DNA from 3 places in the Brevibacillus sp. SKDU10 genome. Region 1 is predicted to be linked to each of the others. Evidence: riboswitches for the same ligand, from Rfam matches in the RefSeq annotation. Region 1 holds a riboswitch; each other region holds the start of a gene.
What was found. Region 1 has a riboswitch for lysine ahead of AYJ08_RS11140 (aspartate kinase). Riboswitches for the same ligand answer to the same signal wherever they lie in the genome.

Region 1 (9,966 bases):
CAAGAAGTGAAGAAGCTGCTGGATCGTTTATACCCGCTGCGTAAATGTAAAAATATGCCGAAGCAGGTATGCTTGTATTACCACATGCATCAATGTATGGCACCCTGTGTGTTCGAGGTGGATAAGGCGGAGAATCTACGCATTGTTGATGAGATTGCTAGATTCCTAGATGGCGGCCATAAGGCGACGAAGGAAATCTTAACAGAGAAAATGATGATGGCTGCCGAGAATTTGGAGTTTGAACGAGCAAAGGAATTTCGTGACCAAATTCATAATATTGAAGCAGTCATGGAGAAGCAAAAGATTACATTGACTGATACAGTTGACCGCGATATTTTTGGTTATCATACCGATAAGGGCTGGATGTGCGTTCAGGTCTTTTATATGCGGGGAGGTAAACTAATCGAGCGTGATACAAGCTCGTTTCCTTTTTACGGAGATGCTGTAGAGGATTTCATGTCGTTTGTAGCGCAGTATTATTTTGACAAACAGCAAGCTCTGCCAAAAGAGATTTTACTGCCTGAGGAAAGTGAGCCGGAGCTGATCTCGGAATGGCTAGGAGTAAAAGTGCTGACTCCAAAACGAGGGAAAAAGCATGAATTAATTGATATGGCAAACGAAAATGCTCGCATTGCCCTAGCTGAGAAATTTGCCCTATTAGCAAAGGATGATGCCCGTACTGTGCAGGCTGTCCATAATTTAGGCAACATTATGGGAATAGGAACCCCTCATCGTATTGAGGCCTTTGACAACTCTAACATACAGGGAACAGAACCTGTCTCGGCCATGGTTGTCTTTACCGATGGGAAACCAGACAAGAAGGAGTACCGAAAATATAAAATAAAAACAGTAGAAGGCCCTGATGATTACGGTTCCATGCGAGAGGTTATTTTACGTAGATATTCTCGCCTGTTAAAAGAAAATCAGCCATTGCCAAATCTAATTGTGATTGATGGAGGCAAAGGTCAAATTAGTGCGGCGATGGATGTGTTAGAAAATGAATTAGGGCTGTTCATCCCAGTCTGTGGACTCGCTAAGGACGAGAAGCATAAAACAGCGATGTTACTCTATGGTGACCCGCCTATGCCTGTAGAGCTTAAGCGGGACAGCCATGAGTTTTATTTGTTGCAACGCGTCCAGGATGAGGTACACCGCTTTGCTATCACGTTTCATCGTCAGGCACGTTCGAAAACAATGCTTTCTTCACAATTAGATGAGATACCAGGTATAGGAGAGAAGCGACGGAAGAAGCTGTTTCAGCATTTCGGCTCATTGAAAAAGATGCGGGAAGCAACAGTGGAAGATTTCCGCCAGCTTGGCATTGGTGATAAATTAGCAAGAGATATTATTACGCACTTAAGAGGATTGAAGGATGAGAAATGAGCTTATTTCTTCATAATTTTGTGTAATTGCTTTTTTACAAGCAGCTCTATGAATCTCCAGGGTAATATTTTTTTACTAAAGAGTAAGCTTTTGATGCTTTTTCCAACCGGATAACGGAAGGACGGATTAGAAGCTTTTACAATACGTAATACGGTGTGGACTACTTCTTCTGGATCGCCAGAGTGCATGGCGTTGTGCTTGGCTTGCTGTTGCAAATACTCTAAAAAGGTATGATAGGGAGACTCAGGTGAGAAAGCTGCTGCTTCTATGCTTTTTTCCCATATATCAGTTCGATATGGCCCAGGCTCTATTAGGACCACCTTGATGCCAAATGGGAGCATTTCTAAGCGTAGGGATTCACTGAAGCCTTCTAGTGCATGTTTGGAGGCGGTATAGGGACCAAGCATAGGGAAGCCAAATTGTCCGCAAATGCTGCTCATATTGATAATGAGACCGCTCCTTTGCTCACGCATGGGCTTTAAAACCGCTTGAGTGGTGGCTACCGCTCCAAAAAAATTGGTTTCAAACTGATTGCGCCAGTCCTCTAGGGGGATTTCTTCAGTAAAACCGCCAGTCGCATAGCCAGCATTGTTAATCAATATGTCTATCTTGCCAAATAGTTGTAGCGTTTGGTCGATGGCCTGCGCAATACTATCTTGTTTCGTAACATCTAAGGGGATAATGTGTAAACGATCCTCAATGCTACGGGCTGAAGCCTCTTGAAGAAGAGGCTCTTTTTTTGTTACATCACGCATTGTGGCGATTACTTGATAGCCAGCTTCTGCAAGAGCTATACTAATTTGTTTTCCAAAGCCGCTTGAGCACCCAGTGATAAGAACAACAGACGAGGTGGATTTTGAGTTCAAATGTACAGAGGAGGGAGCTTTATTGTCCGTGTATGCCTCGGTTTGGTTCTGCAAGGTTTTATTATCTTTCATTAGAAAGCCTCCTTTCATATCCTTTTAAAAAGATACGAAAACTATGCTCATTGTATCACGCTAATATCTTCTTATATCCCTTAACAAAAAGAATTGTAACTGAGAAAGTAACGTGATATAATTCTGAATAATCTCATAAGCAACAACCTCACTTCCCTATACAGGAGTGAGGTAGAGGCGCAAAAACCAAGAGTACCCTCCGGAGATATGGGAATCTATGATGGAGCTGGGGAAGGGGAATTTGCCGAAGTGTGCACGCGATACCCAAGCGGTGCATGCTGGGCTTACGTTGAATAAGCGTAAGACTGTCATTTGCATGTCCTACCCGTCATGCAAATGGAGAGCTATCTCACCGGGCTGCTAGAGCTATTATTACTTGCTTTGGCATTTCCGTGAATCAGGGGAAGGAGGGACCGTGTATGTCCAGTTAGGGCAACGACTAGGTATTTCCTTTGTCGTTGCCTTTTTTGTATCTTCAATTCGTAAAAAGCTTTCATTATAAATGAACCAAGGAAGGCATATGATCCAGACTAGCAGAATATACCAGAGGAGAGATTCAAAATGGAAATTGTGGTGCAAAAATACGGGGGAACATCCGTAGGCTCTGCGGAGCGTATTCAAGAGGTAGCACAGAGAATTATCCGTTATAAGGATGCCGGGTATGCCATGGTGGTTGTGGTATCTGCTATGGGAAAAACAACAGATGTGCTTGTCGATTTAGCAAAGGAATTACATGAGAGCCCACCTGCTCGTGAAATGGATATGCTGCTTGCCACAGGAGAACAGGTTTCCATTGCGTTACTTAGTATGGCTCTACAGAGCAGAGGGTACGAGGCTGTGTCCATGACAGGCTGGCAAGCTGGCATTTTAACGGAAGAGAAGCATGGAAAGGCACGCATTAGTACGATTAACAGTCAACGGATTGAGCAAGAATTACAGCAGGGGAAAATTGTCATCGTAGCAGGTTTTCAAGGAGCTAGCGAAAACGGAGAAATTACAACATTGGGACGGGGCGGGTCTGATACTACAGCGGTAACAATTGCGGCTAGTCTCCAGGCTACCTGCTGTGAAATCTACACTGATGTATCAGGGGTATTTACAGCCGATCCGCGCATTGTTTCTCGTGCACAAAAGTTAAGCTCCATTTCATATGATGAGATGCTAGAATTAGCAACTCTAGGAGCTGGTGTATTGCATCCGCGTTCTGTGGAAAGTGCAAAAAAACATCGAGTTCGACTTGTGGTTCGTTCCAGTTTTACAGAAGAAGAGGGAACATTGGTTGAGGAGGAGACAAACATGGAGTTAGGCAAAGTAATCAGCGGAATAGCTCATGACAAAGATGTAGCTTCTATAACGGTTATCGGAATGCCTGTAAAAGTAGGCATGTTATCTTTATTATTTAAAGCATTGGCGGACGCTTCTATTAATGTAGACATCATTATTCAAAGCACCTATCATGACAAAGCAAATAATGTTTCCTTTACGATCTCCGCTGATGATTTACATAGAACGCTGGAGACCTTGGCGGCTCATCAGGAGGAGTTAGGCTTTGAGCATGTGGAATATGAATCTGGCCTTGCAAAAGTTTCAATTGTAGGAGCTGGTATGATAACCAATCCGGGGGTGGCAGCCGATATGTTTAGTCATTTATCCAGCCAGGATATTCTCATTCGGATGGTATCTACCTCTGATATTAAGGTATCTTGTGTTATCCCAGCAGAAAAAGTTGCGCAAGCTGTAGCTACACTGCATACGGCGTTTGGATTGGATGTTTCTGCGGATGCTGTCGTATACGCTTAATTTGTTTTAGATAAAACAGCATGTAGAGTGCTTCAAATGGACAGGGATAGGATTGGATTAATCAAGGAGCCTGGTGGAGAGACTTCCACCGGGCTTTATGTGTTTTTTCTGAATTCTATTGACAAATAGTACACTTTTTCAAATAATGGAGGGAAAAACTTTTGGAGAGGGAATTGCCAAATGATCCGAAAACTAACAGAAGCAGATTATGAAGCATTTATGGAATTGGTATCAAAAGAGAGAAGCTTGAACTTATTTCTTATTGGTGATGTCGAAAATTTTGGCTTCTCTACCCCTTTTCAAGAGTTATGGGGAGAATGGTCAGCGAGTGACCAGACAAAACTCTCTGCGGTGCTCCTGCGGTATTATCACTCATACGTATTTTATGCTTTGGATAGGTTTGATATGGAAGGGTTCAGTGAAATTATCCTTGCTGACAAGAAGCTGGAGGTTTTATCAGGAAAACAAGATTCTTTGCAGGCCTTTGCAAGCCATCTGCCGAAGCATGAGATCAAAACTACCTATTTTGCAGAATTAGAAGATGACTCTCGATTATCTCAGGATGACATCAAGGGATTTGAGGTAAAAAAAGCCACCGTTCATGATGTAAAAAAAATCGTCAGCCTACGTGATCAGATTCAAGAGTTTGGCAGATCTGCTGATGCAGAAGAAGCATTGAAACACACACTGGAAAGCGGTACGGGGAGAACCTATTATGTCGAGGTGAACACAGAAACGGTAGCCTGTGCTTCGACAACAGCCGAGTGTTCGATGGCTGCCATGATTGTTGGTGTTTGTACTCATCCCATTTATCGCAAGCGGGGGTATGCTAGTGCTTGCATGGCAGCGCTGTGCAGGGATGTTTTAGCGGAAGGGCGAAGCTTGTGCTTATTTTATGATAATCAAGCGGCTGGAGCTATTTATAAACGTTTGGGCTTTCAGGACATTGGAATGTGGACGATGTATCAAATAAAAAGAGAAGAATCCTTTTCATTGAAATAGATTGACAATTCTTACTCGAAAGAAGTATGATAAACATAATTATATAGAAATCTCTTATCAAGAGTGGTGGAGGGACTGGCCCGAAGAAACCCGGCAACCCCGCAAGAAGCGGAGAGGTGCTAAATCCAGCAGGCACACATGAAGTAGTCTGGCAGATAAGAGCGGGTCTAGTCGATACGATCAAACCCCTCTTCTCCGGAAGAGGGGTTTTTTAGCACATAGGTACCTGCACTTTAGGGCATCAAGTGGAAATAGGAGGAATTGCATTGAGAAAAGCAACGATTCACAACCTAGAGTTGGAATGTGGCGAGGTGCTCCGTCAAGTGGAAATCGGTTATACAACAAGCGGTACGTACAACTCTGAGCAATCGAATGCAATTTTGGTTTGCCACGCATTAACTGGAGACAGTCAAGTGGTAGGTGATGGTGAAAAGCCAGGCTGGTGGGATGGGCTGATTGGGCCAGGAAAAGCAATTGATACCAATTATTATTACGTGATTTGCACAAACGTCTTAGGTGGCTGTTACGGAACAACAGGTCCTGCAAGTATGAATGCGGAAACTAAAGAGCCATATGCAACTCATTTTCCTGTTGTGACGATCCGAGACATGGTACGCGCCCAATACAAGCTCATTGAGCAACTGGGGATTTCTCATCTTTATGCGGTCATTGGCGGTTCGATGGGTGGTATGCAGGTTTATGAGTGGGCGGTTGAATATCCCCAAATGATGGATGTAGTGATCCCAGTGGCTACCTGCGCTCAGTTATCAGCTATGGCCATTGCTTACAATGATGTGGCAAGGCAAGCGATTTGTAATGATCCAGATTGGAATAATGGACATTATTATCCTCAGTTAGGTCCTATTCGCGGGTTGGCAACAGCGCGTATGGTTGGCATGATTACATACCGGACAGCCGAATTATTTGAAGAACGATTTGGCAGGGCCCATCAAGGAACCGTGCATGCCGACTTAGTGGATACCACATTTGAAGTGGAAAGCTATTTACGTTATCAAGGCGATAAGCTCGTGCAGCGCTTTGATGCAAATAGCTATCTGTATCTCCTAAAAGCAATGGATACACACGATATTGGTAGGGGAAGGGATGGGATTGAAAACGCATTGTCGCGTATCAAAGCCAAGGTAGTCTGTATAGCTATTTCCAACGATTTGTTGTATCCAATTCCTCATCAGCTTTGGCTATCCTCTACGTTAAAACAACAGGGGAAGGATGTTGATTTTTTTGCAATTGACTCCGTATTTGGACATGATGGTTTTTTAGTTGAAATGGATAAAATGGCTCAGCTAGTAGGGCCTTATTTTCCTGTAACAGTAAAAGAGCAACAAACATCATTGATTGGATAACCAGCTTATCAGATGATGAAGAGAAAGCAGACAGGTAGGAAACCATGACAATGACAACTAGTAATGATGTAAACGTATATAAGAGCTCTGCACGTAAAAACAGGTTGTTACCCTGAGATAACAACCTGAATGTGTGCAGTTGGTTCTTTTTTTTTGTCCTTTCCCAGAAGAGTGAGTGTGGCATTTGACTCACGCTCTAACCACTTGCCAATAGATCCGGCAATAAAGCCTGTCTCAAACTGTAGGGTGCGTTCTAGTCGATTTGTAGTCTGCATGGTAAGATGAGGATGTGTCAGGAGATATTCAATTTGTCCAGCTGTACTCAAGGTTAATTCCAGCTTTCCTAAGCCGAGCTGGATGAAGGCTAATATCAGATCTTCTGCCGCATCTATATGATAGGTCTCACCTATCTCTTTCCCCATCCAATAAAGAATAGGAGCTTCGCAATCTCCCAGTAATTCCTGAGTGACTACATTTCGAAAAAAGAGATGACCGGCAAAAGGCATGTTCATTTGTTGCATGCGCTGACGATCATATACTGAAAACTCAGGTAAAAGCTGTTGTAGGATATCAGTAGCTTGTCTCACTCTTGCTCGTCCTCCTTTTGTGTATGATTTCTATTCTATGAAAGAAAAAAACAATTATGCTAAGACTAGGGAAATGATAGGAGTAAATGAGGGATGAGTCAGATATATCTGATAGATACGTGGTCATAATAAGAATAAATGACAAGAAAAGCTAGGAATGATATAGATTACAATTAATCTAAGAATGTATTAAGTCTATTCAATTGCTTGACGCTACTAAGAGGTAGGAGTACAATTGGTTTTGGTCACATAATTTCCAATCTTTATTCTTTATTTAGACACAACTCGTTTGCGCCCGCGGTTTTTTATGCGTTGGATTGACAGACTTTTGAAACCATTTCGCAAACTGGAAACATTTTGTGTTTCCCTATTGAGGGGTTGGTTTTTCGTGAATAGAGGATGTTCTTCCAAAGTGGAAGCGGAGCGGAACATGTGTCTTGCTTGAACCTGCATGGTGATGGCATAGGTATTGTAAGATAACATTTTCCACACATCAATGAAGGGGGGACCCAAGGCATGGCAAGTAAGAAAAACTTCGCTTTGCACAAGCTTCACACTCTACTCGGGTTGTTTCCGATCGGGTTGTTTTTACTGTTCCATTTAACGGCGAACTTTCAAGCAACCAAAGGGCCGGAAGCATTTAACGAAGCGGTTGGCCTAATTGAAAAGGCACCGTTCTTATTGTTTTTGGAATTTGCATTCATTTATCTCCCACTGTTGTTCCACGCCATTTACGGTCTATATCTTGCATTTCAAGCAAAACCGAACAATGGCAACTACTCGTTTTTCCGCAATCAAATGTATCTCTGGCAGCGTATTACAGGTGTTTTCACGCTGATTTTCGTAGCGTGGCATGTATGGCAAACACGTATTGCCAAAGCACTTGGTACTGTCGAAATTAACTATGACCTCATGCATGATATTTTCACTAACCCAGTAATGATAGCGTTTTACGCTGTAGGTGTTCTATCCGCTGTGTTCCACCTTTGCAATGGTGTATGGTCGTTCTTAGTGCATTGGGGCATTACAGTAGGGCCGCGTTCACAACGTATGGCAACTTATTTCACCATGATCCTGTTCGTAGCATTATCCTACGTAGGCTTGCGTGCCGTATTCGCATTCGTGTAAGAGAAGGGGGAATAAAACATGGCGAAGGGTAAATTAATTATTGTCGGCGGTGGCCTAGCTGGACTAATGGCGACAATTAAAGCAGCAGAAAAAGGGGTAGCCGTAGAACTTTTTTCCCTAGTTCCGGTTAAGCGCTCTCACTCAGTCTGTGCGCAGGGCGGTATTAATGGAGCTGTTAATACCAAAGGGGAAGGCGACTCTACTTGGGAACACTTTGATGACACGATTTATGGCGGTGACTTCCTAGCGAACCAACCACCAGTAAAAGCAATGTGTGATGCTGCACCTGGTATCATTTATATGCTAGACCGTATGGGAGTTATGTTCAATCGTACTCCGGAAGGATTGCTAGACTTCCGTCGCTTTGGGGGAACGAAGCATCACCGTACTGCATTTGCTGGAGCAACCACAGGACAGCAATTACTGTATGCACTAGATGAGCAAGTACGCCGTTATGAGACGGAAGGACTTGTGAAAAAATATGAGTACTGGGATTTTCTCGGCGCAGTTCTTGATGATGCGGGTGTCTGTCGTGGGATAACTGCACAGAGCATGCGTTCAGGTGAAATTAAAGCCTTCCATGCGGATGCAGTTATCATGGCGACTGGTGGCCCTGGTATTATCTTTGGTAAATCTACCAACTCTATTATTAACACAGGTACAGCGGCATCTGCGTTGTATCAACAGGGTGTTATTTACGCAAACGGAGAATTTATCCAAATTCACCCAACTGCTATTCCTGGCGATGATAAACTACGCCTCATGTCTGAATCAGCTCGTGGAGAAGGCGGCCGCATTTGGACGTATAAAGATGGGAAACCATGGTACTTCTTAGAGGAGAAATATCCCGCATACGGAAACCTTGTGCCACGCGACATTGCGACTCGCGAAATTTTCCATGTCTGTGTAGATATGAAATTGGGTATCAACGGTGAAAACATGGTGTATTTGGACCTGTCTCATAAAGATCCAAAGGAATTGGATGTAAAACTAGGCGGTATCATTGAAATTTATGAAAAATTTGTTGGGGAAGATCCACGAAAAGTACCAATGCGCATATTCCCAGCAGTTCACTATTCCATGGGCGGTATGTGGGTAGATTACAACCAAATGACAAATATCCCGGGCCTTTTTGCTGCAGGTGAGTGCGATTATTCTCAACATGGCGGTAATCGTCTGGGTGCGAACTCGCTGTTGTCTGCTATTTATGGCGGTATGGTTGCTGGTCCGAATGCAATCAATTACATCAACTCGTTGGATAAGCTCTCAGATGATCTTCCAAGTAGCTTATTTGACAGCTATTCCAAGCAAGAACAAGAGAAGTACGACAACATCTTAAAAATGGACGGTACAGAAAATGCGTACGTAATCCATAAAGAGTTGGGCGAGTGGATGACTGATAACGTAACAGTGGTTCGCTACAATGATCGATTGCAAAAAACAGATGATAAGATTTTGGAGCTCATGGAGCGCTACAAAAACATCAACATTCAAGATACACAGCAATGGAGCAACTCTGGAGCACAGTTTACACGTCATTTGTGGAACATGCTTGTTCTAGCTCGTGCCATTACAATTAGTGCCCTAAAACGTGATGAAAGTCGCGGCGCACACTACAAGCCTGATTTCCCTGAGCGTGATGACGATCGCTTCATGAAAACAACAATGGCGAAGTATAATCCAGAAACAACAGCGCCAGAAATCTATTATGAGGATGTAGACGTTTCCTTAATCAAACCACGTAAGCGTGACTATACCAGTGAT
Region 2 (9,966 bases), on a different contig from region 1:
TCAGTGAAACCTTATCCGTTCCATCTACTTCCTGCAATTGTACAGCAATAATTTCAGAACGGGACGTTGGGAGGTTTTTACCCACATAATCAGGTCGAATAGGTAACTCGCGATGGCCACGATCCACTAATACAGCGAGCTGGATCATCTTCGAGCGTCCCTGATCCACTAAGGCATCCAGAGCAGCTCGGACCGTACGTCCTGTATACAGCACATCATCCACCAAGATGACCTTTTTCCCTGTAATCTCAGGCAGTTTTGCTCCATGAACAACAGCGTCTGAAGACCTGTGTGTCAAATCGTCTCGGTATAAAGTAATGTCTAATTCACCAAAGGGAAGCTTCACATTCTCAATTTGCTCGATTCGTTTGGCTAAGCGTTCTGCCAAATAAATTCCGCGAGTTTTAATGCCGATGATCACACAGTCCTCTACGCCTTTGTTGCGTTCAATAATTTCATGAGCAATGCGAGTTAAGGCCCGTCTAATCGCTGCTTCATCCATCATAATGCTTTTTTCGTTCATTGGAGTTGCTCCTTTCAGCAGAAGTAGATGACCTTTACAAGACTCGGGAGACTACTATCTGCTAGCTTGTGTTGTTCCTGGTGGTCTGACACAAAAAAAGCTTCTTGTCTCACTGACAAGAAGCTTCGTGCGCACATAAAGAAGGGCATAACCATCCCAACTATATCTGCGTTATTCACCGTCGCCCTTGCCAGCCTCACGGGACTGGATTTAAAGGTTACCTTTTGTTACGAATGATTATGTCATACCTTTTTATATCTGTCAACACGTTTAACTTTTTTGCTCACGTATGAACTGAATTTCTGCTTGCAGTTCCTGTGGGAGCTCAGCCTCGAATTCCATGTATTCACCTGTACTCGGATGAATGAATCCTAGTGTCTTCGCATGTAAGGCTTGCCCATTAATATCCAGTGTTTTTCGTGGGCCATATTTGGGATCACCTGCTAGCGGGTAGCCAATATATTTCATGTGAACACGAATCTGATGGGTGCGTCCTGTCTCAAGCTTTAATTCCACAAGGGTAAAATCCTTCATCCGCTCTAATACGACAAAGTGAGTGACAGCAGGCTTACTATTGCCAAAGACAACCGCCATCTGTTGACGATTTTTGGGATCGCGTCCGATTGGGGCATCAATTGTCCCCATCTCATGTGGAATTTCTCCGTGAACCAAAGCCACATATTTACGATTAACGGTATGTTCCTTTAATTGAGCAGCTAGACTCGCATGAGCCTTATCGTTTTTGGCAATCATTAATAAACCAGACGTGTCTTTATCAATACGATGAACGATACCTGGGCGCATCACACCATTGATACCTGATAAATCCTTACAATGATACATGAGACCGTTGACTAATGTTCCTGTATAATGGCCTAACGCTGGATGCACGACTAGGCCACGTGGCTTGTTTACAACCACGACATCGGAATCTTCATAGACGATGTCTAAATCCATCGCTTGCGCTTCGATCTTCAACTCTTTTGGAGGTGGCACACGCAAGCTGATCTCGTCATCCATTGCTACCTTGTAATTATTTTTAATCGGAGCATCATTGACCGTAACTCGTCCTTCTTTTACCCATGCTTGCACTTGAGAACGAGACCATTCTCCTTCTTGCATAGTCAAAAATTTATCAATGCGTTCTCCTGCTTCTTCTTTTTCCACTGTCCAATCATAACGTTCGAAAGTTTGCTCTGTCATCTATAAGCTCCTAAATATATTCATTCTAATGGTAGTATGCTCTTACTTGCTGGAAGAATGTGATGGCTTGCGAGATTCCATAAAAATATCAATCAGCATCACGGCTACACCAAACGTAATAGCCATATCGGCTACATTAAAGATTGGGAAGTTGATAATAACAGCGTGTAAAAAGTCCACTACCTGTCCCGTTGAAACTCGATCAATAAAGTTACCGATGGCTCCGCCTAATACAAGCGATAAGGCAAAGGACATACGCGGATTGCTTTTTCCTTGTTTGTAAAGAGTATAGATAATCCCAATTACAACTAAAGTAGTAATAATAATAAAGAACACGCGACGGTTCTGGAGCATGCCAAACGCAGCACCCATATTACGGTGAGAAGTAAGGTGGAACACATTTTCAATCAAAGGAATGGACTCCCCGTATTCCATATACTTCACCACGAGATGCTTGGTCCATTGATCCAAGGCAATAACCGCGAGCGCAATTATGTAGTATAAATACATAACAGCCTCCTTACAGAAATGGCGTAGAGTAACACCGCAAATTGTACCACAGGCAAAATCAGTTGGGCAATTTTTTTCAATAACTTCCTGCTTGTTTATTAGATAGAGCTCTTTTTATGTCTCTCTTTATGTTTCAAGGAGGTCAATCCCTTTAGCTTCCGATAAAAGCGATACCCTTTACGCACCAGATCAAGCGCCCACAACGGAATCTTGATGCGACGATCTTTAATATAAGGGTAATAAATCCGATAGTATGCGCTTCTAATATCCTTCCATTTGCGATCTTCTCCCGGATGGATATAGTCGCTCACGTCAATGATATAGGCATGTCCTTGATACATAAGAACATTTTTACCATGCACATCTTGAGGATATAAGCCCTTCTCTCTCGCTTCATCCAATGCCTCGTCTACTTCTTTAATTACATTTTCAGGGATCGGGATTCCATAGCGGACACAATCAAACAATGAGATTCCTCGCATCCGCTTTATTACCAGATAATTTTCTCCCTTCTCATAACAAATCGGAAAATATTTTGATTCGCCCAGACGACGATATACCTCACTCTCTTCTTCGATTCCCGGTTTTCCTGGGGCGTACAGTTTAACAACAACGTCAGGGTAATCCGGATGACAGAATACACCTGCATAATTACCAGTTCCAACAATCTCCCATGGATGAGGAGCATAAAGGACTTGCACAGGGTCATAGGGAGAAGGTGAGTCCAATACTACTTCTTCTAAAAAACGTTCTAAAAGCTCCTGCTCCAATTTCATCGGTACCCTCTCTTCGTCATCGCATCTTTCTTTTTATTGTAACAAAGAAAGATGTGAGAAACATTGTTCCTTTAATAGTGTAATTTTTTCTAGAAAGAACTTTTCGCCATGCAATTGATTTGACCTGCATACTTTTAACTGACATGAGAAAAAAACCAACTCACGAGAAGCCGGTTTCTCTCCATTCAGCGTTTTCTTATTGGGGGTAAAGCTTTTGCTTGTTTACTCAAACCAATCCCTTACTGCCTCTTTCAGCCTTTCTAACTCTTCTGATCCAGTTGCCTCACAATAAATCCGTAGCAAGGGCTCCGTGCCGGATGGGCGTATCAATACCCAATGTCCACCTTCTAGTAACAGTTTAAACCCATCCGGTGTATGAATCGATTCAACAGCATATCCAGCGATCGCATGTGGCGGCTTCTCTTTAAAACGGCGTAAAAAAGCTTCCTTTTCTTTCAAGCGAATATCTAATCGGATACTATACATGCGTCCAAATTGGCGGTGGATATCCGCTTTAATTTCGTCTAAACTCTTTCCCTCGACCGCACACATTTCTGCAATTAATAAATTTATTAAAATTCCATCCTTTTCAGGAATATGTCCCAGAATGCTGGCTCCCCCGCTCTCCTCGCCCCCAATAAGCACATCACCCTTGAGCATCTGCGCCCCAATATATTTAAATCCGACAGGGGTCTCGATTATATCCAATCCATAATATTCACAAATCCGGTCTAGCTGATGAGTGGTGGCTACTGTACGAATGACTTTGCCCTGACCGTTTCGGTTTTTGACCATATGGTAGGTAAGTAGCGTAAGCACTTCATTTGGAGGTAAATACCTCCCTTGTCGATCCACGATTCCAAACCGATCTGCATCTCCATCATTGGCTACTCCTAAATCCGCATGCTCGACCAACACTTGACGAGACAATTCCGCTAAATGATGTTCATTGGGCTCTGGTAGGCCTCCGCCAAATAACGGATCTCTTTCTTCGCGGATGCTTTTCACCGCAACGCCGGCCTCCTGCAATAGAGCGCTCATATATCCGCTCCCTGCTCCATGCATGGCATCTACGACAACGGTTAAGTTTGCTTGCTGTAATGCATCCATGCGAATAAGTCTGCGAATATGTGCCTCATAGTGAGGCTTTAAGTGAATGGGCTGATATAGCTTACAATTTTTAGCCTCCTCAATGCAGCGGGTCTCTATCTGTTCATTCCTTGCTACAATCTCTTGAATCAACACCTCTAAGCGCTGGGTAATCTCAGGAGAAGCTGGCCCTGCATATTCGGGAATATATTTGATTCCATTGTATTCTGCGGGATTGTGACTAGCTGTTAGCATCACCGCGCCGCTTACCCCAAAATGCTTTACGCCAAAGGCAACGACAGGGGTGGGGGTCGGCTCACTTACCAAGAACGAAAGTATGCCCTGAGCAGTTAACACACGTACAACCTCTTGCGCAAACATTCGTCCCATAAAACGAGTATCATATCCCACGATGATTCCCCGATCGATCCACCCATTCTCCTCTGTATAACAGGCAATTGCTTTTGCCACGGTCCGTACATTTTCCATCGTAAACTGATCGGCCATCACAGCTCTCCAGCCGTCTGTTCCAAAAACAATCTGTTTTTTCATTTGATTCCCTCCATGCTAGACAAGGTAGTCACGTCAAATACTCCATTTTTACTGTATGAAGGGAAATAGTAGGATAGAAGGTTTGGGAACAGAAACAAATAAAAAAGCGACACATTGGCCGCTTTACATATCTATCATGAAAATCCTTATTTCTTCACTAGACGCTTCAAGGAGTGTCATCCCTAATTTTTACCAAACGGCGTACCGGTAAGCTGTCAATCTCACTTTCTCAGACCGCATGATAGGACAAAATTGCCCAGAAGCATAAAGACCAAACTCTGCTACGTACTGTTTCCCTGTTTGCAAATGTTCAACGTAGCAGGCTTCTGCTTCTTCGTTCATATACACGTCTTTATACCCCACCTCCCTATTAGAGGATATGCCTTCCTCCACCTCATAAAGACGAATTCCTTGTGTAATTTTCGCCCACTCTTCCTTTAGGTACCCCGCAATCATATGCAGGCGATATTCAGAAATAGACCAATGGATATACACAGTGTCTGGTGCCGTTGGAATAACAGCTATAGAAGGGACTCGCTTCTCCTCTAAGATAGCTTGTCCTTGGGTTTGTTCAGCTAAAAAGTCTTTCTCCTGAGTAGTATAGCTCTCCCCTCTGTCCGTTTCCAATGGATAGACAGCAGGATAAAAAGGTGGGCTAACAACCTTTCCCATGAACAAATTAATGAAGGACTCCTCTGCTACGCTTTGGCTGCTCTCCTTGTAAGCCTGCGACTTCAGTCCAAATTTATGAAGTTGGTATCTCACTTGGCCAATGGTCATCTCGCACCTTGTAGCGATTTCTTGCAGTGATAGGGATTGTGCTCGCATTTGTAGGATTCTTGTAATCATGAAGGTTGTGCTCCTTTCTGCTTAACTCATTGCTTTTAAGTATAAAAGAGCTTGCCTTCAAATCATGTCGAACGCTGAACGCATAACTTTTCTTCTTTTGTCGATACCAGCTAAAACGTTCGGCATAGAGAATGCTAGTTCGACAAAATTTTTATATTTACTAAATTTTTTTAAAAGAAAAATCGATGGACAAGAAGCTTACGTGGATTGGAAACATTTAAGAAGCATAGAAAAAAACCACTCACAAGCCCCAGAATTTCTTCCAGCTTGAAAAGTGGTTTTTCCTGTATTGATTATTATGAGCAATATAAAAGGACTACAGGCTAGTCTCTTACATGTGCACTGCTAAAATCACAATCGTGCAATTTCACAACCTTTGTTTTCTTGACCCATTTGTATCCCAACCATAAAGCAAGGAAGATCGGAATGCCGATATAGGACACCATCATAGAGTACCAATCAATTTTATCTCCAATAAATGCCTCGTAATTCTGTCCCATAATAACAACGATGCACAGTATAAAAGCAAATAGCGGACCGAATGGGAACCATCTTGCTTTAAAAGGCAATTCACTCAAGCTATGCCCTTGCGCCACAAACGCTCGACGGAAGCGATAGTGACTAATTGCAATGCCCAACCAAGCAATAAAGCCAGACATACCAGAAGCATTAAGCAACCATGCATACACAACCCCGTCGCCAAAAAGAGAAGCGAAGAAAGCAACCATCCCAACTGATGCTGTCATTAACAAGCAGTAAATCGGAATACCGCGGCGGTTTAGTTTTGTAAAAAATTTAGGTGCTTTCCCATCCTTCGCCATCGCCCACAGCATCCGTGTAGAAGCATACATACCAGAGTTACCCGCAGATAATACAGCCGATAAAATAACAGCGTTCATCACAGAGGCAGAAAATGCCAAGCCTGCTTTTTCAAATACCATTGTAAACGGGCTTAGAGCAATCGCTTCTATATCTCCACCTACCAGATTCGGACTGGTGTAGGGTACCAGCAAACCAATAACTAAAATGGCAAAAACATAGAACAACAGAATGCGCCAAAACACCTGCTTGATGGCTTTCGGGATATTTTTACGCGGATCGTCGCTCTCTCCTGCCGCTACCCCGATTAATTCTGTACCCTGAAAGCTAAACCCAGCAATCATAAATACGCCAAGGGCTGCCATAAAGCCGCCATGGAATGGAGCATCGCCAATGGTAAAGTTCGTAAAACCTACAGCCTCTCCGCCCATGATGCCAAAAATCATTAAGATACCAACTACCAAGAAAATAATAACAGTTGCTACTTTAATCATCGAGAACCAGAACTCTGACTCCCCATATCCTTTGACAGATAGATAGTTTAATCCAAACATAAAGGCTAAAAACAAGCCGCTCCATAACAAAGATGAACTGTTCGGGAACCAAAATTTCATTAAAAGCGTAGCGGCAGATAACTCGGCTGCAATCGTAATAGCCCAGTTATACCAATAGTTCCATCCTAATGCAAAGCCAAGAGCAGGATCTACAAACTTTGTTGCATAGGTACTAAAAGACCCTGACTCCGGCATATAAGCTGCCATTTCACCCAAGCTGGTCATTAAGAAATATACCATAATACCAATTGCTACATATGCTACAATCGCACCGCCAGGGCCTGCTTGAGAGATAGCTCCCCCACTTGCTAGGAATAACCCCGTACCAATAGAACCGCCAAGAGCGATCATCGTCAGGTGTCGAGCCTTTAGACCGCGCTTCAATTCTTGAGGCTGTCCCCCATCCCTAGTTGCCGATATGTTTGTTACACTTTCATTCCCAGTTGTTGCTTGTGACATAAAAAAACACTCCTTATCTTTTCAAAGATACGTGCAAGGAAGGAGTGGGAATATAAAAAATCCGTCATTTTAGAATCTGTCGACGGATTTATACGTAACCCGCATCATACCTTCCATGAAGATAGCACAACACGCTTATTCGGCAAATAAACGTGACAGTTCTGTCCCTTTCGGAAACAGCCCCAGCCTGTACATCACAGAGTCTTTGTACAAGCTTCGGCGGTCTTTCCTTTCTGATGGAGTCTACAACATCTCTGGGTCTCGTCCAGCATACTCTTAAATACCGCAACCTCTACCTCACCAGATATGATGAGGATTTATTATTTTATTAAAAAAGATAATGTCATTATAGATGATAAACCATTAGATTTCAACTAGATTTTTAGCCTTTCTATGATCGATCACGGCTTTGTTGCTTCAGCCGTAGTGGCTGCTTTTGCATATAGGTTGCACATCTCCACAGCCATTCCATTGGTCCAAAGGCATACTGAGATAACCACCATTTACTAAACATGATCTGTAATAGATAGATCGTAATACAAAATATAAATCCAATCCATAGCGGAATTCCTGCCGTATTAGGAATAAACAGGGAAAACAATAGGACTGTTACCAATGTCTGCAATAAGTAATTGGTTAATGCCATACGCCCCACATATGTGAAGCCTTGCATTTTTGCTCGAAAACGTTTGTTTTCCAGAAGCAGAACAATAGATACGAGATAAAAGACGAACAACGTTTTTCCTGTCAATTGAATGTACTTTTGAATTTCTTCAGACACATAGACTTCATGGCTGAAATAATAACGAAACATCGGAATAAACAATAGAATCGTTACTACTAGACTGACAATCTGAGTGATGCGCAATCCACGTTTCCATTCATGCACACGTTGAAAAAAGTTGATCTTCCCTGCACACAATCCCAACAAAAAAAGTCCTAGTAATTCAGGAATATAGATAATTACATTGAGAATCTGGATGCCACTTAGCATTTCATAGCGTTGACTTACTTTTTGTGCATAATCCTCTAGTCCATTAAACCAAGGAGCTTCCAATAGCACTTTTTGATCTAAATCAATATCCCCGGAAAAAGCAAACCAGATAAACAACATAAACAGAGCCATTAAAAAAATGCTCCAAACAAACAATGCTGATGCCTTCTGACGATAAAAAAATAAAAGTAAAAAGCCCACTAATGCATACATATGTAAAATATCACCGTACCACAAAAGCAGAAAATGCAGGCATCCCAGAAGAAACAGCACAGCTAGACGCATCGAAAAAAGGGCCCTCATCCTATACCCTTTCGCTTCTGCTCTACTCATAAATAGATAAAACCCCAATCCAAATAAAAAGGCAAATAAGGAGTAGAATTTTGTTTGGATAAATAAGTCATAGCCAAAGCGAAACATGGCATCAGCCCCTTGGGTATACCCTCTCGTGTCAAGCGGTTGGATTCCTAGCATAGCCGGGAAGTTCACCAGAAAGATACCCAGGATCGCAATGCCTCTAACGGTATCAATTGATGTTATTCGATCGTTAACGGAAATCGGTCTTGCTTGCTTCATCATCACACCCCCTTTCTTTCTTGTTTGTTACTTTGCCTTCTTTTATTCTTTTCTACTCAGTAGAATATAGCGCTTCTGTAATTTTTTTCCCTTTCGGTGCTCTTGCGCTTGGTTTTTTATACTCCTTAGCACCCGAAGAAGCTGTTTTTGCTTCAAACTCGAATTGAAATTGCGCTTTCTCTAAATCCCATTTCAAATAGGCATCAAACGTCTTGTCACCTTTTTTAAAGCCTTTTATTAATCCGCTTTTTCCTTGCTCCATCAGTTTTTTCACATTGGTGGCAGACAAGGATTTGCCAAGTAATTTTTTCGGTAAAGTGATTTTACACCCCGTCTTGTTATACTGATCACAGCCATAGAAATTCCCTTTATCTACAATCGAGCCCCTACATCCAGCACAAACCGCTATCTTTTTCCCTACCGTAAACTTAGAGGCTTGCTTAGGCATTGCCTCGATATCCGTGCCGGAAAAGTCCCATGTAGCAGATTGCTCGGTAGCATCCTGAACAATTTTGTGCGCTAATTTTTTGACTTGCTCCATAAATTCCTGCGCCGAAGCCTGCCCCTGCCCAATTTCTGCCAACCGTTGTTCCCAGCGAGCCGTCATCTCTGGAGAAGCAAGAATCTTATCTCCAATGGCATTAATTAATAAGCTCCCCTTCTCTAGGGCAAATACTTGGTTTTTCTTCACCTCGATGTACTTGCGATCCTTTAACATTGTAATAATACCCGCTCGTGTAGCCTCTGTACCGAGTCCCTCGGTTTTAGACAAGACCTTTTCCCACTCGCTATTCTCTAAATGCTTACCTGCGGTCTTCATTAGCGTAATTAATTGACCCTCTGTATAGCGTTTCGGCGGTTGGGTTTTGCCCGCTTTGACTTTTACACGGCTTACCTTCCCTGTTTCATTTTTTTCAACAGGCGGCAGTAGCTTTTCTTCCTCTTTATCCTTGTCGTCCTCTTCCTGACCTTGAAATAACACGGTTCGCCAGCCTGCTTGTACCTGACATTTTCCCTTACTGATAAAGGTTGCTCGCCCATCCACCAAGGTAGTAATCGTAG
Region 3 (9,966 bases), on a different contig from region 1:
AAGGCAACGAATACTGTCGTTATTTAGCCCGCGAAGTAAAAGGTGAGCTTCATCTATTCAACGGCAGAATTCAATATTTTCAGCCACGCAAGCCTTAAATTTGTATTTTTCAAACAGATGTCCAAGCAAAATGGCACCCTCCCAATATGATACATAGTGGAGGTGCTTATCTCACTTTAAGTACCTCCTTTGACTCCAACATCCGGTCATAAGGAGGTGCTTTTTTATGGAACGCTCTGATTTCATTTCGCTTGTAAGTACACCGGCTCAGATCGCCTTTGAAAAGTATAATATTTACGCCTCTATAACCATTGCTCAAGCAATTTTGGAATCTGGATTTGGTAACTTTATTCCAAGGGACACTGCTACAGGTCGGACATCCTATAACATTTTTGGAATAAAAGGAGTAGGTCCCTCAGGCTCTGTTCATGTAGAAACCAAAGAATATCTTCAAGGCTCCTGGGTTACGAAAACACAAGCGTTCAAAGCCTATAATAGCTTTCTTGAATCCATTGAAGACCACTCACAGCTTTTATTAAGTCCTCGCTATCAATCCGTTATTCAAGCAACTACTCCTTATCAAGCAGCCCAGCAGCTAGAACAAGCCGGATATGCCACCGACCCAGACTATGCGGAAAAGCTACAAAATATAATCAAAACCTATAATTTAATCCAGTATGATCAAATAAAGTCCCCCTCTGAGAATTTTGTAGCTGCTTGGAAGCTAGAAATAGGTAAGCGTGCCCTCGCAGAAGGAATCATCACGTCTCCCGAATGGTTGCATGACTTAGATAAGCCTATGCCTGTCTGGGCTGTACTAGCAGTGGCGCTGCGTGTGTATGACAAATGTCGTGAGGGTAAGTAAACACGATGAAAAACAAAAGACAGGTTCCCTGATCGGGTCCTGTCTTTCCTATAGGTGCTACGAAAGTATTTCAGATCTGGTTAGCGAATAGAATCTTCCGTCTACCATACGTATGCCGAGATCGACACAATATTTACACCCTTCCATTACTCCGTAGAGAATCCAATTGCTTGCTCGATAGTTGATGTCATAATCTGTATAGCTGTCTAGCCCGTCATTTTTAATTTCAGTCCGGTACGTTACATCATACAGACGCAGAACTAGCGGCAACTCATGGAATGGAATGGAAAATTCTTGCTCAATCTCTTGCTGGTATTCCTCCGTCACAAGCCAAGAGGCTAAAATCGATTGGGGGTCTTTCCAGGCAATACGTATACTCGGGCCGTCTGTATCTGTTGATGACCGCGTGGCTTTTGTCTTCATTCGCTTTCATCTTTCCTTTCTTACATTACATAATAGTAATTACTTCTAACCATTATATCATCAGGTAGCTAATTTTGAAAACGGCGGAAGAGCATTTTATCTCCCTACTGTAAAGGAATTCTCTCCCACAACGATCATGTTTGCATCCTTTTCTTTTTTCATTGTTAGCTGTACTTTATACGTACCGTTCTTTTTTAACTTTGTAGAGACAAAGGGTTGGGAGAAGAAGAATCCGCCATCCCGTACAGAGTAGGATTTCTCCTTGCTGCTATCCACCACATTGCCATCCGGACCGATAATGTTGACTTTGACGCTCATATCCTTAGCATCAATGATATTATCTACCTCTACATATACTCCAAAGTTACGCGGAATGTTTTTTTCCAAAAAACCTGTTACGGGATTAGTCAGCACAATATCATTATTTTTGTTTTGCTGAACTCCTTCAAGTACCATAATATTGACGTTCGGCTTATCGATAAACAGTTTACCTGTCTCTCTATCATAAGTAGCAAAGCCACCAAGGCTAGTAATCAATTCTTGCGTCATATCAAGTGTTGAAGCCGTAACCTCTATTTTAGTATTGCGCTCTCCATTGAAATATGTACGTATGCTGGTATCTCCCCATGCAGTTGTAGCTGTAGCTGCAACAATGACAGTTGCAAGTCCTGCTATCCATTTCTTTTTCATCACAATTCCTCCATCAATCATAATATATAGAAAGCCGAAGCTATACTTGTATGCTTTCAGATCAAAAGGATATTTGTTCCTTTTTGTTTTCTCTATATCTTAGACGCATTATTTCTTAAATAGTTGTGGTTAAAAAAGAACTTTTTTACCTTCATCCACAGTATCCACAGTATGTTCTCAAATTTTATACACAAGTGGATAATAGTGATATGATGCTAATTCTGATATAAAAGCTTCCTTTTCTCATTAATGACTTAGATTAGATTGTGGATAACCAACCGGATATTTGTACATATAGCAAAAGACGACCCACAGGTCGTCTTTGGTTGCTTTTTAGTTGTTTTCATTTGACATGATCTTTTCATATTGGCGAAAGAAACGGGTAATGATTTCGATTGCATTCTCGATGGCTTGTTCGTTTGGTTCTAGCTTAGCATGGTGCAAGCCATAAGGAGTGTCTACACCTAGCCAAAATAAAAAGCCAGGGATCTCGGCCAAAAAGTATCCGAAATCTTCACCAGTCATCGCTTCGGTGCACCGAACCAATGTAACATCATCCTGAAGATCCAACCAGCTCATAAATCGTTTGGACAGCTCTGGATCATTATACACCTGACAGTACATGGCACCATAATCAATTGTTGCTTCACAATCGAAGCCTGTTTCTATCCCTTGGACGATCGCTTCAATCCGCTGTTTAATCTTACGCATCGAATCCTGAGACAGCGTACGAATCGTTCCTTCTAGTCGAGCTACCTCGGCGATAATATTTTGCTTTGTACCGCCTTCTATTTTACCGACCGTAATTACTCCAGCATCTAACGGATTTACATTCCGAGCAACAATCGTCTGTAATTGGGTCACAAGCTGTGCCGCTACAACTACCATATCATTGGCGAGATGCGGATAAGCTGCATGCCCTCCCTTCCCCTTCACCTCAATAAATAATTCTGAAGTGTTGGCAAAGAAAACTCCTTCTTTCATTGCAATGGTTCCGACTGGATATTCTGGTGCGATATGCAGAGCAAAGATAGCATCGGGCTGATAGCAACGAAATTCAGGGCTGGCTAGCATTGGTTCCGCACCGCCTGGTCCCTCTTCTGCTGGTTGAAAAACAAACAATAAATCGTCTACAGCAGGACTTTTGGCAAACTCGCTTAGGATGCCAAGCCCTATAGCCATGTGTAGATCATGTCCGCATGCATGCATATAGCCCTGATGTTGGGAACGAAAATCATAGCTGGTCTCCTCTTCAATCGGCAGTCCATCCATGTCAGCACGCCAAGCTAGCATTCGCTTTGGAGATGTCCCGTTTACTTTAACTAGCACACCTGTTTTCCAAGTTGTTACCTCAAGATGCTCCTGAGGTAACTGGGCAATAAATGAAAGCAAAAACTGCTGCGTTTTAAACTCGGCAAAACCAGGCTCCGGGATCTTGTGTAACTCACGGCGAATAGCTACAAAAGGGGATGTCATTTACATAACCTCTCCCTTCACGCGGGCCGCCTGCTCTAACACGTCGCGGAAACACACCATAAAGCGATCGATCTCCTCGCTGGTTAGGGTGAGCGGAGGCAATAGTCGAATAATTGTTTTCTGCGTAACATCAATTAAAAAGCCGGCCTCTAGCATCCCTTGTTGGATATGACTAACCTCTTCTGGAGCTAGCTTCGTCTGAATGCCGAGCATCATGCCTTTGCCTCGAATATCAGATAGAAGTTGTGGATATTCATCAACTAAATGAGCTATACGAGCCCACAAATACTCTGCTTGCTTTTTCCCCTCTTCAAGCAATCCATCTACCAGCAGAGCTTCCATAACCGCATTGCCCAATGCTGCACTTAATGGAGAGGGGGCAAATGTTGTCCCATGGTCTCCAGGCTTGAAAAGATTGGCCAGTTTTTCTCCAGCGATCACCCCACCTAGCGGTAATCCACCGCCGACACCCTTGGCAAATAAGATAAGATCAGGTTCCACAGTCGTATGCTGGTAGGCAAACAGTTTACCAGTTCGTCCCATACCTGTTTGAATTTCATCCATAGCAAATAGCACGTCATGTTCTTTACACAGAGCAAAAGCTGTTTGCAAAAAGCTCTCGGAAAGCGGAATAACTCCACCCGATCCAAGAACTGGCTCCATTAATAAGCAAACAGGTGAGTACGTCGTAATAATCTCTTCCAATCCTTCTATATCACCAGGAGCTACCTCATATACAGGAAATGCCGGCAACGGGTAGTCCTGATAAACATGAGCTTGTCTTGTTAGCTTGACAGCTCCAAGCGTCCTGCCGTGGAAGCTATTTTTTAGCACAACAATCCCAGCATTCTCTCTTCCGGTCATTTTTGCCCATTTATGCACAAGCTTGATCGCAGCTTCTGTTGCTTCAGCTCCTGAGTTACTGAAGAAAACTTTTCCCGGAATCGTATGCTTAACTAACTGCTCTGCCAATGTGATGGCTGGCTTGTTCAAAAAAATGTTGGAGATGTGCAAGAATTTCTCTCCCTGTTCTACAAGAGCTTCTACAATTTTGGGATGAGAGTGGCCCAGAACAGAGACAGCCAGACCAGTAAACAAATCAAGATAAGCTTTTCCCTCTGTATCAAGTAAATAATTGCCCTCTCCCTTTTCAATTGCAATCGGCAATCGTTTGTAGGTGGACATCAAATAGGTTTCATCTTTTTGTAGCCAATCCGTCATGGGAAGACGCCCCTTTTATTCAGCTCAATCTATGACTAGCTGATATGATATATACCTTACAGTTTTTTACATACTTATAACTGACGCAGTTCTTGCATAATCTCTGTTTTGGACTTGGTTTTTGCATCAATTTCTTTTAGGATTCTTGCCGGTGTCCCAGCCACTACTACGTTCGCAGGAACATCCTGTGTTACAACAGCTCCCGCAGCAACCACTGAGCCTTTACCAATCCGTACACCCTCTAAAATAACAGCATTTGCTCCAACCAATACATCATCCTCAATAATTACAGGTGTGGCAGAAGGCGGCTCAATGACCCCTGCTATGACAGCTCCTGCTCCGATGTGGCAATTATTGCCAACCGTGCCGCGTCCGCCAATAATAACGCCCATATCGATCATAGTACCTTCTCCAATAGAAGCACCGATATTAATTACCGCACCCATCATAATTACTGCATTATTTCCAATGTGTACTTGATCACGAATGATAGCACCTGGCTCAATACGCGCTTGAATTTCTTTTGTGTCTAGCATCGGGATCGCAGAATTGCGACGATCGCTCTCTACCACATAGTCCTCAATGCTGTCCTTATTGGCTTCAAGCACAGGCTGTACGTCCTTCCATTCGCCAAACAATACACCTACATTGCCTATGATAAAGGTTTTTGTATTTTGGCCAAAATCAATTCCTTCTAAATTTCCCTTTACATGCACCTTCACAGGCGTCTTCTTCTCGCTCTTTTGAATAAAGCTGATAATTTCGTGGGCATTCATCATGTTCATCGAGTGTTTCCTCCTACCAATTTGGTTTATGTAATCGCTATTGCAAAATTACTGTTTTGAAAAAAGAATAACCCCTTGATAAGCAAAAAAGCAATGAGTGGATCGCCTACTCATTGCTGGTTCTACCTTGGCAACTCATAAATAGCGCTCCACGAAAGGCACACCTTTCATGACAGGACGTACGTTATTCACGTACACCCCAGCCGTAGATTGCCGGTCAGCAACGACTTCGGCGCATTGACCTTTTATCCTGTCCTCATCGTCCCGGCGATGTAAAGCAAACAGGATGACTCATCCGCTGCGCACCTCTATTTTGGATTATTCCTATGTAATTTTCACTTCACTTTATCAGATAAACCCTTACCTGACAACCGCTTTGTACAAATGGATTTTTTAAGCAAATCGGTATAAAAGAAAAATCGAAACGGGTACGATCACAAAAGCCGTAGCTACAATCCCAACCCAACTGATCCATTGCTTAGATCGTTCACCAATTAATAAATGAACGAAGCTAAAATAGATGGGAAAAACGCCTGTACCAAAAGCAACTAATAAAAATAAAGTGCTAAATTGTTCTCCTCGGTAAAACTTTAATCCATAGAGGAGCCAGACAAACCAAACAGCTAATAACACAAGGCCAATAAGATATGGTTTACGCATGGACGCTCTCCTTTTAAAAAAATTGACAGCTTCGAAGCCTTTCCATTTATTTATAACATACAATTCAGGAAATTTAAAAATTACATAAGTAAAAAAGCACCCCTTCAGAGGAGCGCTTCAACCATTTTGTAGTTTACATATTCTGATTACTTTTTGCCTTTTTCTGCTGTGAGTGAGGAGTCTCCTTCATAAAGCTCGTATCGTAATCAACCCATACATGCTCCTCATCGTGCTTTGTTGTATCCTTCATAATTCCTTTATACAAGTAGTAGAACAAGATGAAAGAGAAGACTAAGACCCCTATGATCGGATACATAGCAATGCCGATTTCCATGGTTTTATATCCCCTTTCCAAATCATTACCAATATTATACTTTATTTAACAGAACATTCAAATGACTTTAGACACATTTTAGACATATTTTACTTCACAATAAAAAGCTCTCGCTACCAATATCGCGAGAGCTTCGACAAAGTTATTCCAAATCCCCTGGAAACTCCTTCATAACAGAGCTTTTCCAAACGATTTCACCTTGTTTATTGACATAACAAAAGCTATATCCTTGTTCGTCATGTGTTACCTCATAAGCCAAACCGTTATGAAATACACCGCCCGATTCAAACTGAGGCTTAATTACCATTTTTCCTTGCTTGTTGATAAATCCATATTTGCCATTCACCTTAACAGAAGCAAGTCCCTCGGAAAAAGGCAATGTACGTTCATAAGTAGGTGGAAGTAAAAACTCACCTTTTTTGTTAATATAGCTGGCTTTAAAATCCCCATCCACAGCAACCATCACATCGGCTACTCCTTCTGAAAAGCTTCCAGGCTCAAAGCCCTCTGGTTTCACTACCTCCTGACCCTGCTTGTTGATGAGACTATATCCCCTTTCCTCACCCGCATAGACTAGGGCCAGCCCTTCTTGAAATGGATTCGCAATTTGATAAGTAAAAGGAATGATGACCTTTCCTGTTTGATCAAGATAACCTGCTTTTCCATCCTTATAGGCTACAGTGGTACCTTCTTGAAAACCCCAGACAATCTCATATTCTGGTTGAATCACGATTTGTCCACTCTTATTGATAAAACCATATTTATGATTTTCACCTATAGCAGCTAGACCATTTTGAAAGCTACGAGCAAATTGGAACTTGGCTGGGATCACCATCTTATTTTCTTTATTGATAAAACCAAAGCGATCCCCTGCTTTAACAGCAGCTACTCCTTCTGAGAACGAATCTGCTTCCTCATACTGAGGAGGGATTACAAAAGAGCCATGCTGGTTGATAAACCCGTATTTCCCATCCTTCTTAGCAACGGCAAGCCCTTCATGAAACTCGCCAACCACTTCAAATTGGGGAGCGATGACTACCTTTCCCGTTGCATCAATAAAGCCATGCTTATCTTGATCCTGTATAGAATATAGGCGAACTTCTTGTTTATCCTCGACTGAAACAGATTCTTCTGTACCGGCGGATTTGGATGTTTGTGTGCCTTGGTTACCAGCGCCTTTGGTCTCCTCGGACACCTGGGCTACATATACCGGTTTCTCAGCCGCCTGCAAAAAATGATGTGAACCTGCTGCATGTATGAATGGTAGACAAAGAACTGCTGCAATACCTGTTTTTGTCCATTTTGAGATGTTCATTACTCTCCACCTGCTTCCTCGAATTTCATATCGTTATTGAAGAAGAGACACGTCAATTTACTAAGCTACTTGCTATGTATTCTTTCCATAAAAATAAGTGCTACCTATAAAAAGCTGTCTCGGGCTTTTGTGCTCGTCTTTTAGGCTTTCCTGTTTACTTATTTATTAGACGTACTTAGATGCCAAAACGTTTTCATCTTTTTTTTACCAATTTCTCTTACATCTTACCTTTATACAGTAACCCTACCCTTACTATTTAAATCAAAGCTCGATATTGGTAAAAAACAAAAAAACACTGGAATAGCTCCAGTGCTCAATCGTTATGCTTGTATGCGCCGTAAAAATTGTTGCGTTCGTTCGTTTTTTGTATGCTCAAAGACTTCCTCAGGAGTCCCCTGTTCCAAAATGACACCGCCATCCATAAAGAGGATACGATCGGCTACATCTCGTGCGAAATTCATTTCATGGGTAACGATCACCATTGTCATTCCTTCTTCTGCTAGCTGTTTCATAACCTTCAATACCTCACCAACTAATTCCGGGTCTAGTGCAGAGGTTGGTTCATCAAACAGTAGAACTGTTGGATCTAGTGCCATCGCACGGGCAATACCTACCCGCTGCTGTTGTCCCCCAGATAGCTGATGGGGATACATGTTCATTCGATCAGCAAGACCCACTTTTGTAAGCATTTCCTCCGCTCTCGCCTTGGCTTCTTCCTTCGAACGTTTTTTTACAATAACTTGTCCTTCCATGACATTCTCTAGGGCTGTCATATGCGGGAAAAGATTATAGCTTTGAAAAACCATACCTGATTGCTTACGAATAGGAAGCAAATCCTTTTCCTTCATTTTAGTAGCAGGTGTAAAGTCAAGACGTTGATCTCCTATTTGCATGCTTCCCAATGTAGGTATTTCCAAAAGATTCATGCATCTAAGCAATGTAGTTTTTCCAGAGCCTGAGGGGCCTATGATGACGACAGCCTCTCCTTTTTTAATCGTTACAGATATATCCTTTAAAACATCAATTTGTTGAAAGCTTTTATGAAGTCCTTTTATCTCAATCATGATGCTTCTCTCCTCCTACCTAGCCATACGGCGTTCCAGACGATGTTCCACACGGCTTTGCAATGCTGATAATATCGTACTGAAAAACAGATAGATAATCGCGACCTCACAATAGAGCACCAAGGGTTCGTATGTCATCGCAGTAATCTGTTGCGATATCTGAAACATCTCTGTCACTGTAATAGTAGCGGCTAGAGAGGTATCTTTCACTAGACTAATAAACGAATTACCAAGCGGCGGTATCGCCACACGTAGAGCTTGAGGAAGAATAATTCGGCGTCTTGCCTGATTTTTGGTCATCCCAATTGTATAAGCCGCTTCCCACTGCCCCTTAGGCACTGATTGAATAGCTGCACGGATCACTTCGGAGTTATACGCTCCCACACTTAAAGAAAAACCAATAATGGCAGCCGGAAATGGATCAATGGTAACACCTAGCTTCGGTAGGCCATAGAAAATAATAAATAATTGCACTAATAATGGAGTACCTCTGATAACCCATACATAAAAGCTGGAAATTCCATACAACAATTTATTCGTTGATAAACGAGCAATCGATGTAAAAAAAGCAAGTATTAATCCAATGATAAAAGAAACTAGCGTAAGAGGTATCGTGAACAAAATTCCCGCCTTTAACAGCGGGAAAAATGAATCCACGATAATACCGATAATACGATCAGATTGTTCCACTTCCATTCAGTCCTATCTGTATTATTTGGAGACGTCTGCACCAAAATATTTCTCGGATATTTTCAAATAAGCACCATCAGCCTTCATCTCTTTTAACGCTTTATTTACTGCTTCAATCAGTTCAGGATGTTTGCCTTTTGCAAACATCATTCCATTTTCAGTAGCGTTAGGATGTTCGGCTGCAATTTTTATTTTCACATCAGGCTTTTGTTTCTTAAAGTCGAGGAAAGATAGACCATCGTTAACAGTTGCATCTACTCGCTTGGACAATAAAAGCTCAATAGCCTGATTAAATCCTTCCGATTGTACAATTTCAGCCCCATTCTCTCGTGCTAGGTCTGTTAAATTACTTGTGAGAGTTTGAGCTGATTTTTTTCCTTTTAAATCTGCAAAAGTCTTGATTTCATTATTATCCTCATTAACAATTAACACCGCTTTTGACA

Region 2: another riboswitch for lysine. It lies ahead of AYJ08_RS16680 (amino acid permease); the one in region 1 lies ahead of AYJ08_RS11140 (aspartate kinase).
Region 3: another riboswitch for lysine. It lies ahead of dapD (2,3,4,5-tetrahydropyridine-2,6-dicarboxylate N-acetyltransferase); the one in region 1 lies ahead of AYJ08_RS11140 (aspartate kinase).

Annotation. Positions count from the first base shown of each region.
Region 1 covers NZ_LSSO01000149.1:44,743-54,708, forward strand. Annotated here, with positions in the region: gene uvrC (excinuclease ABC subunit UvrC) at 1-1,383, shown strand, start outside; gene AYJ08_RS11135 (SDR family oxidoreductase) at 1,386-2,321, opposite strand; lysine riboswitch at 2,486-2,676, shown strand; gene AYJ08_RS11140 (aspartate kinase) at 2,883-4,121, shown strand; gene AYJ08_RS11145 (GNAT family N-acetyltransferase) at 4,302-5,123, shown strand; SAM riboswitch class I at 5,175-5,285, shown strand; gene metX (homoserine O-acetyltransferase MetX) at 5,390-6,487, shown strand; gene AYJ08_RS11155 (DUF2507 domain-containing protein) at 6,595-7,074, opposite strand; gene AYJ08_RS11160 (succinate dehydrogenase cytochrome b558 subunit) at 7,591-8,202, shown strand; gene sdhA (succinate dehydrogenase flavoprotein subunit) at 8,221-9,966, shown strand, end outside.
Region 2 covers NZ_LSSO01000180.1:13,281-23,246, reverse strand. Annotated here, with positions in the region: gene pyrR (bifunctional pyr operon transcriptional regulator/uracil phosphoribosyltransferase PyrR) at 1-523, opposite strand, end outside; gene AYJ08_RS16710 (RluA family pseudouridine synthase) at 794-1,726, opposite strand; gene lspA (signal peptidase II) at 1,769-2,236, opposite strand; gene AYJ08_RS16700 (hypothetical protein) at 2,335-3,012, opposite strand; gene AYJ08_RS16695 (phosphoglucomutase/phosphomannomutase family protein) at 3,235-4,653, opposite strand; gene AYJ08_RS16690 (DUF4912 domain-containing protein) at 4,843-5,502, opposite strand; gene AYJ08_RS16680 (amino acid permease) at 5,826-7,334, opposite strand; lysine riboswitch at 7,449-7,637, opposite strand; gene AYJ08_RS16675 (DUF418 domain-containing protein) at 7,726-8,907, opposite strand; gene AYJ08_RS16670 (DNA topoisomerase III) at 8,957-9,966, opposite strand, start outside.
Region 3 covers NZ_LSSO01000048.1:13,991-23,956, reverse strand. Annotated here, with positions in the region: gene AYJ08_RS04020 (DUF1885 family protein) at 1-98, shown strand, start outside; gene AYJ08_RS04015 (glycoside hydrolase family 73 protein) at 227-865, shown strand; gene AYJ08_RS04010 (DUF4912 domain-containing protein) at 923-1,288, opposite strand; gene AYJ08_RS04005 (hypothetical protein) at 1,385-1,978, opposite strand; gene AYJ08_RS04000 (N-acetyldiaminopimelate deacetylase) at 2,312-3,454, opposite strand; gene AYJ08_RS03995 (aspartate aminotransferase family protein) at 3,455-4,675, opposite strand; gene dapD (2,3,4,5-tetrahydropyridine-2,6-dicarboxylate N-acetyltransferase) at 4,750-5,460, opposite strand; lysine riboswitch at 5,595-5,779, opposite strand; gene AYJ08_RS03985 (hypothetical protein) at 5,854-6,120, opposite strand; gene AYJ08_RS03980 (hypothetical protein) at 6,254-6,454, opposite strand; gene AYJ08_RS03975 (WG repeat-containing protein) at 6,597-7,769, opposite strand; gene AYJ08_RS03970 (amino acid ABC transporter ATP-binding protein) at 8,090-8,833, opposite strand; gene AYJ08_RS03965 (amino acid ABC transporter permease) at 8,849-9,529, opposite strand; gene AYJ08_RS03960 (amino acid ABC transporter substrate-binding protein) at 9,545-9,966, opposite strand, start outside.